2 regions of the Bradyrhizobium sp. WBOS08 genome follow, and region 1 is predicted to be linked to the other one. Evidence: riboswitches for the same ligand, from Rfam matches in the RefSeq annotation. Region 1 holds a riboswitch; the other holds the start of a gene.
The links. Region 1 has a riboswitch for cobalamin ahead of DCM80_RS23435 (DUF1636 domain-containing protein). Riboswitches for the same ligand answer to the same signal wherever they lie in the genome.
Positions count from the first base shown of each region.

Region 2: it holds a riboswitch for cobalamin, as region 1 does, so the genes downstream of both, DCM80_RS29475 (TonB-dependent receptor) here and DCM80_RS23435 (DUF1636 domain-containing protein) in region 1, are expected to answer to the same signal.

Region 1 covers NZ_CP028988.1:5,020,494-5,025,917, forward strand. The annotation lists gene DCM80_RS23425 (cobyric acid synthase) at 1-79, opposite strand, end outside; gene cobO (cob(I)yrinic acid a,c-diamide adenosyltransferase) at 329-964, opposite strand; cobalamin riboswitch at 1,005-1,225, shown strand; gene DCM80_RS23435 (DUF1636 domain-containing protein) at 1,319-1,693, shown strand; gene cobW (cobalamin biosynthesis protein CobW) at 1,690-2,724, shown strand; gene cobN (cobaltochelatase subunit CobN) at 2,724-5,424, shown strand, end outside.
Region 2 covers NZ_CP028988.1:6,248,793-6,254,216, reverse strand. The annotation lists gene DCM80_RS29495 (adenylate/guanylate cyclase domain-containing protein) at 1-1,181, shown strand, start outside; gene DCM80_RS29490 (hypothetical protein) at 1,288-1,464, shown strand; gene DCM80_RS29485 (hypothetical protein) at 1,613-1,825, shown strand; gene DCM80_RS29480 (hypothetical protein) at 2,179-2,442, shown strand; cobalamin riboswitch at 2,482-2,696, shown strand; gene DCM80_RS29475 (TonB-dependent receptor) at 2,809-5,046, shown strand; gene DCM80_RS29470 (hypothetical protein) at 5,102-5,424, shown strand, end outside.

The DNA of each region.
Region 1 (5,424 bases):
ACGCGCGCGCCAAGCCGGCGACGATGAGCGATTTGCCCACGTCCGAGCCGGCCCCCTGGATCATCAGCGCGCGTGCCATCGGCGCCCTTCTAAAGCGCTTGGGATCGAGTTGAATCAAGCGGCTGCGCGCTCGGTGCACCTCTCCCGCTTGCGGGAGAGGTCGGCGCGTCCGGGCGATGCGAAGCATCGTCCAGCGCGCCGGGAGAGGGTTCTATCCTCTTGGGGAATCCCACCGCGGAGACAACCCTCTCCCCAGCCCTCCCCCGCAAGCGGGGGAGGGAGCACGCTTCCCTCGGCGCAGCATTTGAACCTGGTCTCATCATCAACTTCAGAACTCGACGCCGGCCTGCGCCTTGATGCCGGAGCGGAAGGGATGCTTGACCAGCGTCATCTCGGTGACGAGGTCGGCGATCTCGATCAGTTCGTCCTTGGCGTTGCGTCCGGTGAGCACGACGTGAGTCAGCGGCGGCTTCGAGGTGGTCAGGAACCCGACGACCTCGGCGATGTCGAGATAATCGTAACGCAGCGCGATGTTGATCTCGTCGAGCACGACCATCCGCAAGCTCTCGTCGAGGATAAGCTCCTTGGCCTTCTCCCAGCCGGCGCGCGCGGCGGCGATGTCGCGGGCGCGGTCCTGCGTCTCCCAGGTGAAGCCTTCGCCCATCGCGTGGAACTGGCAGAGCTCGCCGAAATGGCCGGTGAGCAGGCGCCGCTCGCCGGTGTCCCAGGCGCCCTTGATGAATTGCACCACCGCGCAGGGGAAGCCATGGGCGACGCAGCGCACGATCATGCCGAAGGCCGAGGACGACTTGCCTTTGCCGGCGCCGGTATGGACGATGATGAGGCCCTTCTCGCCGCTCTTGGTCGCCATGATCTTGTCGCGGGCGGCTTTCTTCTTCGCCATTTTCTGGGCGTGCCTGGCGTCGGTTTCCTCAGGTGTTTGGGTGTCCGGTTCAGGCGTCATTGGATCCGGTCCTTCGGCTTGACAAGAGGCGGCCACCGGCAAATGGTGACCCGGCGTTGGTTCCTGTCCTATGACAGGCGAAGAGGGAATGCGATAGGGGCCGAATCGGCAAGATTGGGGTCCAAAATGCAGCCGCCCCCGCGACCGTGACCGGAGAGATGCCCAAAGCCACTGATTTCCACGGAAATCGGGAAGGCGGGGATCGAAGGGCAAAACCCTGCTCCGCAAGCCGGGAGACCTGCCAGCGCGGACGAGTTTTGGACCGGCGGACGGGGTGTTCCGCGACGGGGAAACGGACCTTCTGACGAATGGTCCGTGTGCCTCATCGCCTCCCGCTGTTATCTGGAAGAGGCGATGACCGTCACACTTCACGTCTGCATCACCTGCCGCGCCGGCCAGACGCTTGGCGAGGGCGAGACCACGCCCGGCAAGCGCCTGCACGGTGCGATCCTCGAGGCCGGCGTGCCCGAGGGCGTCAACGTGGTTCCCGTCGAATGCTTGTCGGCCTGCAGCCAGGGCTGCTCGGTGGCGCTCAGCGCGCCCGGCCGCTGGTCCTATGTCTATGGCCGCCTGTCGGAGGCGAACGCGCAGGACGTGGTCGCGGGTGCTGCGGCCTATGCGGCCGCGCCGGATGGGCTCGTGCCCTGGCGCAGCCGGCCGGAAATATTCCGCAAGCAGTCGCTTGCCCGCATTCCCCCCATTGCAATCGTGCCGGAGGCCGCCGAATGAGCTCGCTCGCAAAAGTTCCGGTTACGGTGGTCACCGGTTTCCTCGGTTCCGGCAAGACGACGCTGATCCAGCATCTGCTCGCGAATCCCAACGGCAGGAAGCTCGCGGTGCTCGTCAACGAGTTCGGCAGCGAGGGCGTCGACGGCGAGATATTGAAGTCCTGCGCCGACGCCAATTGCCCGGAAGAAAACATCGTCGAGCTCGCCAATGGCTGCATCTGCTGCACCGTCGCCGACGATTTCATCCCGACCATGGAGCAATTGCTCGCGCGCACGGTGCGGCCCGATCACATCCTGATCGAGACCTCGGGCCTGGCGCTGCCGAAGCCGCTCTTGAAGGCGTTTGATTGGCCTGAGATCCGCTCGCGCATCACGGTCGACGGCGTGATCGCGCTGGCCGATGCCGAAGCCGTCGCGGCCGGCCGCTTCGCGCCCGATCCTGACGCCGTCGAGGCGCAGCGCGCGGCGGACGTCAATCTCGATCACGAGACGCCGCTGTCGGAAGTGTTCGAGGACCAGATCGCCTGCGCCGACATCGTGCTGCTGACCAAGGCCGATCTCGCCGGCAGCGCCGGGATCGAAGCGGCCAAGGCGGCGATCATTGCCGAGATGCCGCGCCGCGTGCCGATGCTGCCCATCACCGACGGCGCGATCGACGCCCGCGTCATCCTCGGGCTCGGCGCTGCCGCCGAGAACGATCTCGCCGCGCGCCCCTCGCATCATGACGGCGAGGAGGAGCACGAGCACGATGATTTCGCTTCCGTCGTGATCGACCTTCCTGAGGTCGCCGACATCGATGCGCTCGTTGCCTCCGTGCAGCGCCTGGCGCGCGAGCAGAACGTGCTGCGCGCCAAAGGCTATATCGCGGTCGCGGGCAAGCCGATGCGCCTGCTGCTTCAGGCCGTGGGCGAGCGCGTGCGTCACCAGTTCGACAAGCCCTGGGGCGCAGGTCTCAGGCAGTCCAAGCTCGTCGTGATCGGTGAGCACGGCGATATCGATGAGGCCGCGATCAGGTCAGGACTTGGTATCTGATGCACGTCGTCTTCCGCGAGAGCCGCGGTCTGGAGGAGACCGCGACGCCCAGGGACATCGGCCACGACCCGGCCGATCTCGTGGTGCTCTCGTATTCGGATTCCGACCTTGCGGCGTTCGCGGCCGGGTGGCGCCGTGGCCGCCATAGCCTTCCGTCGCTGCGGCTCGCCAATCTCGCGGAGCTGCGCCATCCGCTCTCGGTCGACACCTATATCGAGAAGACGCTGTCGCAGGCGCGCGGCATTCTGGTGCGGCTGATCGGCGGCGAATCCTACTGGTCCTATGGTCTCACGGCCCTGCAGCAGCTGGCGCAGGATCGCGGCGTCGCGCTCGCCGTGCTGCCGGCGGACGGCCGCGACGACACGCGGCTCGATGCCTACTCGACCTTGCCCCTGTCGACGCTGCGCCGGCTCAAGGTGCTCTGCGACACCGGCGGTCCGGTCGCCGCGCAGGCGGCGATCGCGCAGCTCGCGCTGGCCTCGGGACTTTATGCCGGACCGGTCACTGGCGAGCTGACCGTGCCCGAGATGGGCTTCTACGATCCCTCGCGCGGCGTCATTGCTGCGCCGGCCTCGCGTGCGGGCAGGCCGCTCGCGCTGGTGGCTTTCTATCGCTCCTATCTCACGGCCGCGGATACGGGTCCGGTCGATGCCCTGATTGCCGCGCTGCGCGAGGAGGGCTTTGACTCCTACGGCGTGTTCGTCACCTCGTTGAAAGCGCCCGGCGTCGCCGATTGGTTGCGCGCGCATCTCGCGCAAAATCCTCCGGCCGCGATCGTCAACGTGACGGCATTCTCGGCCATCGGCGACGACGGCACGACGCCGTTCGACCAAGCTTCGTGCCCGGTGTTCCAGGTCGCGCTCGCGACGGCGCGGCGCGAGGACTGGGCAGAGTCGCTGCGCGGTCTCTCGCCGGGCGATCTCGCCATGCATGTGGTGCTGCCCGAGGTCGACGGCCGGCTGTTCGCAGGCGTCGTGAGCTTCAAGTCGGCCGCGATGCGCGATCCCGATCTGCAATTCGCCCATCTGGCGCACGGGCCGGACGAGGAGCGCGTCAAGGCCGTTGCCGCGCGCGTTGCGGCCTGGTGGCGACTTGCACAGAAGCCTGCCGCCGAGAAACGGGTCGCGATCGTGCTCTCGAACTATCCGGGCCGGCCGCACCAGATCGCCCATGCGGTTGGTCTCGATGCGCTGGCCTCCGCTGAAGGGTTGCTGTCCGATCTGGCGCAGGCCGGCTTCGATGTTGCGCCGGTCGATGCGCTCGGCGAGACGCTGCTGAAGCAGAGTCTAACCTGGGACGTTGCCGATTATCGCGCGGCCCTCTCGCGCCTGCCGCAATCCCTGCAAGACGATCTCGCGCAGGCCTGGGGCGCGCCGGAGGATGATCCCAGCTGCAACGGCGGTGCGTTTCAATTCGCGGCCATCGCGTGCGGCCGCTCCATCATCGCGGTTCAGCCCGAGCGCGGCGATGCGGTCACGCGCGATGCCGATTACCACGATCTCGCCCGCACGCCGCGCCATGCTTATGTCGCGTTCTATCTCTGGCTCCGCGCCCAGGGGATCGATGCCGTCGTGCACATGGGCGCGCATGGCACGCTGGAATGGCTGCCCGGAAAATCCGTGGCGCTGTCGTCCGCGTGCTGGCCGGAAGCGCTGATCGGCGATCTGCCCGTCATCTATCCCTTCATCGTCAACGATCCCGGTGAAGCCGCGCAGGCCAAACGCCGCATTGGTGCCGTCACCATCGGCCATCTGCCGCCGCCGCTGGAAACATCCGCGGTGCCGGAAGGCTTGCGCCGGCTCGAACGTCTGCTCGACGAATATTCGACTGCCGATGGTCTCGATCCCGCGCGCCGCCAGCGGCTGATCGCAGCGATCCGCGACGAAGCGCGTGCGGCCGGTCTCGAAGACGATCTCGGCCTCGATGCTTCGGCCGCGCCGGCTGAGGCGATTCCACGGATTGATCGCTTCGTCTGCGATCTCAAGGAAAGCCAGTTCGGCGACGGCCTCCATGTGTTCGGCCGCGGCGCCTGCGGTGACGCCGAGCGCGGCGCGCTGCTTGCTGCGCTTGGCGGCAAGCGCGTCGCGCCGGGACCTTCGGGCTCGCCCTATCGCGGTCGCCAGGACGTGCTGCCGACCGGGCGCAATCTCTTTGCCGTCGACCCGCGCGCGGTGCCGACGCCGTCCGCACATGCGCAGGGGATAAAGCTCGCCGAGGAGCTGCTGCGCCGTCACCTGCAGGATCATGGCGACTGGCCGAAGGGTCTCGTGGTCGATCTCTGGGGCTCGGCGACGATGCGCACGGCGGGCGAGGAGTTTGCGATGGCGCTGCATCTGGCCGGCCTCGCGCCGCGCTGGGATCACGCCTCCGGTCGCGTCACCGGCTACGACATCGTCGCGCCGGCCGAGCTCGGCCGCCCCCGCATCGACGTCACGCTGCGCGTGTCGGGTCTGTTCCGCGACGTCTTCTCCGGCCTTGCGCAATTGTTCGAGGCCGCCTCCGAGGCGCTCGCCGCGCGCGAGGACGAGGGCGAGGAGAATCCGTATCGCCACCGCGCCTCCCGTGTGTTCGCGCCGCGGCCCGGACAATATGGCGTCGGCCTCTCGGCGATCCCCGATGCCTTCACGCCGGAGACGCGGGATGCCGCCGGCGAAGCCTGGTTGTCGGCCTCGTCCTGGGCGTTCTCGGCCGACGGCGAGA
Region 2 (5,424 bases), 1.2 Mb from region 1:
GCGCCGACATGCTGACGCAGGTCTTCTTCTCGACGACGCAGGTGATCGGCCGCCAGCATCAGGCGATCGTCGTCTCGGGCGTCGTGACGTTGCTCGCGGCGATTGTCGGCTTCGTCTTTGCCCTGATGGTGTCCAGCGGCATCACGCGCCCGGTGCGGCTGCTGCTCGCCGGCACCCGCGAGGTCGAGGCAGGCCGCTTCGACAAGACCATCACCGTCTCCACCCAGGACGAGATCGGCGAGCTCGCCGCGGCCTTCAACCGCATGACCGAGCAGCTCAGACACAACGAGCGCATCCGCGAGACCTTCGGCCGCTACATCGATCCCAAGGTGGTGCAGGGGCTGATCGACCGGCCGGAGATCGCGATCGACGGCGAGCGCCGGGTCATGACCATCATGTTCTGCGACATGAGCGGCTTCACCTCGATGAGCGAGGGCATGACGCCGCGCGGCCTCGTCAAGGTGATGAACCACTATTTCACGGTGATGTCCGCACCCGTCAGGAACAATCGCGGCATCATCGACAAGTATATCGGCGATGCCATCATGTCCTATTGGGGGCCGCCCTTCATCGAGGACGACGAGCAGGCCCTCCTGGCCGGCACCGCGGCGATCGAGATGGCCGATCAGGTGCCCGCGCTGCAGCGGCAGCTGCCCGACCTGCTCGGCATCCGTGCCATGCCCGCGCCGTGCGATTTGCGGATCGGCATCGCTACCGGCGAGGTGCTGACCGGCAGCATCGGCTCCGAGCTGATGATGAGCTTCACCGTGATGGGCGATGCCGTGAACCTGGCCTCGCGGCTGGAAGCGGTCAACAAGGTCTACGGCACCCGCATCCTGATCTCGCAGGCCACCGCCGAGGCGATCGGATCGCGGCTCGAGCTGCGCGAGATCGATCGCCTGGCGGTCGCCGGCCAGAGCGCGCCGCAGCCGATCTTCGAGGTGATGGCGAGGGCGGGCGGGCTCACCGATGCGCAAGCCAGCCTGCGCGCGCACTATGCCGAGGCGCTCGCCGCCTATCGTACCAGGCGCTTCGATGCGGCGCGCGCTGCCTTCAACGCGGCCCTCGAAGCCGTTCCCGGTGACGGGCCCTCGCGCACGATGCTCGGCCGCATCGCGCAGCTCGAGGCGAGCCCGCCCGACGAGGGATGGGACGGCGCCTGGCGGCTCGACAGCAAATAGGCTGCCCGCATCGGAAAAATTGCTTCTGCTCGATAACGATGTTCGCCGTGACCTATTTCCCGGGCTTAGGTTGGATGTCCTTGAGGCGTTTGATGGGGACACGCCGATGCCAGAACTTCAGGACAGGCTGGAACGGTTTGAGACGCTCACCGCCGAATGCGAGCTGATCGCCAAGCTCGCCACCGACGGCAGCAAGCGCGAGTTCTATCTGAAGCTTTCGGAGCAGTACCGTCAGTTGGCGGTCGACATGCGGCAGGCGATCGCGACCGAGGCTGCGGCCTGAGGCCGGCTGCAATCCGTTCTTAAGGTTTGGCGCGCATCCTGATGGCATGCGGGCGTCGTTGATCGGCGATGCCCGTGGTGGGAAGGCCGGAGTTCGCTGCAATGCAGCGCGCACCGGAACGTCATTGTCGTGCTAGACAGGGCATCCCATGCGCCTCGTTGCCGTGATCATCATCGCGCTCATGACGGCGGCCTGCGACCAGGAGCAGGACATCACCGGCTCGACGACGCCGGCCTGCCCCTTGCGGGCCTACAGCTACAATCCCCGCGACCTGAACCAGTGCGTCGCCGCCTGCAAAGCATGCGATCGCGGCACCACCGTCACCTGCTCGACCTCCTGCACCCTCAAGGGCGCGCGCTGAGATCCAGCGGCGGCGGGAACGGCGACCGCGAGATCGCCTCGTTCGCGGCAGGGCTATCGCATACGGCTCTCCGACAGCTGAGCGCACGCCTCGTCCTTCGAGACGACCGCTCCGCGGTCTCCTCAGGATGAGGCTAAGCAGCAGTTGCCTACGAAATAGCTGCCACGCACTCCGACCTCATCCTGAGGGCCCGCCGGAGGCGGGCGTCTCGAAGGATGGCCGCAAGTGAGCTTCTGGTCACGTTGTGACGATATGCGATGGCCCTGCGCTCGCGAGGGAGCGCCGGCGGTGCTTAGGCACCGGAACGATTCACTTGGGTTAATCATTGAAGAGGCAGCAGGACGTGGAGTCCGATGGAAATGGGTATGCTCGATCCCGGTCGATTTCTGGTGTCGTGCTCGCATTGCGAGGCCTGGCCGATGGCCGCTAATGTGAAGCGGTCGAGCTGGTCGGCGTCTCCGCATGAGGTCCGTTTCGTCTGCCCGCGCTGCCGCCGCGAGGAAACCGCGATCGTCTCGGCCTCCGGCGAACTGACCCCAGTCAAGCGCGTCGATGTTCCGCCACGCGATGTCACGGCCGCCTGGGCCCAGGCGCAACGTCCGCGCGGACGGACCTGAGCGCCGCCCAACGGTCGATTGACACGCTGCCGGGGCGACACTTAAATGGCCGGCGACGGTTCTCCTCACGGAGATCAAAAGGGAATGTGGTGCGGGATGTCCCAATGCCGGGATCTATCTCAACGCCACGGCTGCCCCCGCAACTGTAAGCGGTGAATCTTTCGTCCTGTGCCACTGGGAATCTCGGTCCTGGGAAGGCGACGCAAGGTAACGACCCGCGAGCCAGGAGACCTGCCGTCAGCCGTGGTCACACGCGAAGATGTCGGTCGGGGAGTACAGACATTGGCTTCATCGGAGCAGTCCGCCGCTCTGCCGTGAAACCTCGTTCGCTGTGACGTGCCACTGACGTCATCCGAGGTTACAACAATGTCTCGTCTCGTTTCTGCCGCCTGGCGCCTCAGCGCCGGCCTGCTCGCGTCCGTCTCGCTCCATTCGCTCGATCTATCCTCCGCCTTCGCCCAGCAGGGGCTTGCCGAGCAATTGCCGCCGATCGAGGTAAGCAAGCCCGCCGATCAGAACCGCACGCGGGCGAGGGCGACCGGTGAGGGCGAGGCGACGCGGCCGCGGCGCACCGCGAACGTTGCGCCGCCAGGCGATGGCACCGGCTCATCCGGCTCGGGCTCTGAGGCTGTCGGCGGCGGCGGCGGTATCGTCGGGGCCGCCACGACCGTGATCACGGCCGCGGATATCGCGCATTCGCCGTCGCAGACGCTTGCCGAGATCATCGCAACACAGGTGCCGGGAGCCCAGATCACGACGTTCTATGGCGGCCAGATCGGCGCCAAGACCAGCGTGGACCTGCGCGGCTTCGGCGCCTTTGCCACCGCCAACACGCTGGTGCTGGTCAACGGCCGGCGCCTCAACGACATCGACATGGCGCAGGTGGACCTCTCCACCATCCCGCTCAATTCCATCGAGCGCATCGAGATCACGCGCGGCAATTCCGGCGCGGTGCTCTACGGCGACAACGCGGTCGGCGGCGTGATCAACATCGTCACCAGGACCGGCGCCGGCGGACCGCCCGTGACTGCGCGCATCGAGGCCGGCTTCGGCTCGTTCAACACCCGGCTCGGCAACGTCTCGACCGCGCTCAATTCCGGGCCATGGTCGACCTCGTTCTACGGCAATGCCGTCAGGACCGACGGCTATCGCGACAACAATCGCTATTCGCAGCAGAACGGTGTCGGCAATCTCAACTACACCACGCCGGGCCTGAGCGCGTTTCTCACCGTCACCGGCGACAATCAGGAGCTGCGGCTGCCAGGCGGTCGCACCGTCGATCCCTCGATCGGCCTCGACGAGCTCAGGACCAACCGCCGAGGCACCAGCACGCCCTTCAATGCCGCCAACCAGCAGGGCTTCAGCGCGACGGCCGGGTTCACCAGGACCCTGGTCAACGGCGTCGATCTCATCGTCGACGGCGGTGTGCGCGACAAGAAGCAGCAGAGTACGTTTTTCTCCAGCCCGACGCCGGTTCCGGCTTTCTTCACCTCGACTTATGTCGAGTCCCAACTGACGAATTGGTCGATCACGCCGCGGCTCAGCGTGAAGAGCCTGTTGCTCGGCCTGCCGTCGCAGCTCCTGACCGGCATCGACTATTACGATGCGAGCTTTGAGCAGGACCGCGGCGCCGGGCAGGGGCTCGCCGCCTGGCACAATTACGACCTGAGGCAGCAGACGGTCGCAGGCTATTTCCAGCACACATTGGGCGTGCTGCCTACGACCGACGTCTCCTACGGCGCGCGGGTGCAGAACGTCCGTCTCGCGGCACGCGACAATTTCGATGCGGCGGCGCCGTTCAACGCCGATATCGGTGCGCTGCCGCTGACGAGCGACGAGACCCAATATGCGCTGCATCTCGGGGCCGAGCATCGTCTCAACGACGTGGTCTCGCTGTTCGCTCGCGCCGCGCGCGCGTTCCGCACGCCTGACGTCGACGAGCGCCTGTCCTCGGGGCCGTCCTTCGATCCCCTGACCTTCGCCGCGATCCCGCAAACGTTCCAGCTCAAGACCCAGACCTCGCAGGACATCGAGGGCGGTCTGCGCATCAAGGGCGGCGGTCTGCAGCTACAGAGCAGTCTCTATCTGATGGACCTCACCAACGAGGTCCATTTCAACCCGGTGCTGTTCTACAACACCAATCTCGACCCGACCCGGCGCTACGGCTCGGAGACCAGTCTGTCCTATCGCGTCAACGATGCCCTGCTGCTGCGCTCCGGCATGGCCTATACCCGCGCGGTCTTCCGCGAAGGCGCCTGGGCCGGCAACGATGTGCCGCTGGTGTCGCGCTATACGGCGAGTGCAGGTGTCAGCTGGAACATCTGGCAGAACTACCTGGTGCTCGATGCCACCGCGCGCTTCTGGAGCGAACGGCGCATGGACAACGACCAGGCGGGCACCCAGAAGCCGATCCCGGCCGGCGGCACGATCGATCTCAAGCTCAGCGGCCAGGTTGAGCGCTATTTCTGGTCGCTCAGCATCAACAACGTGCTGAACGCGCTCTACTACGACTACGCCATCGCCAGCACCTTCACGGACGGCCGCTTCAGTGCCTATCCGCTGCCCGGCCGCACCTATCTGCTCAAGGCCGGCGCCACGTTCTGATCTCAAATGGAAGGGCATCCGAAACAGAAGGAATTCGCCCATGCTTCCTGACGTCATGGCTCGCAGCATCCAGCTGCCTCACGACGGCCGTCTCCGGCTTCAGCCGGTCGCGCCGCGCCTTGCGCCCATGTTCTGCTTTGCGCTGCTGACGGCGTCATGCGCGCTGGCCAGCTTTGCGTTCGCCTGCGCAACGCCGTTCGCGGCCTTCGCCGTCGTGGCCGCGGCGATGCTGCCGCTGCGTCCGGCGCTGCTCGTCGTCACCGGCGCCTGGCTCGTGAACCAGACCATCGGTTTCGGCGTGCTGCATTATCCCGTTGACGCCGGCACGATCGCCTGGGGCTTGGTCATCGGTGTGGCTGCGTTGCTGTCGACCGCGGC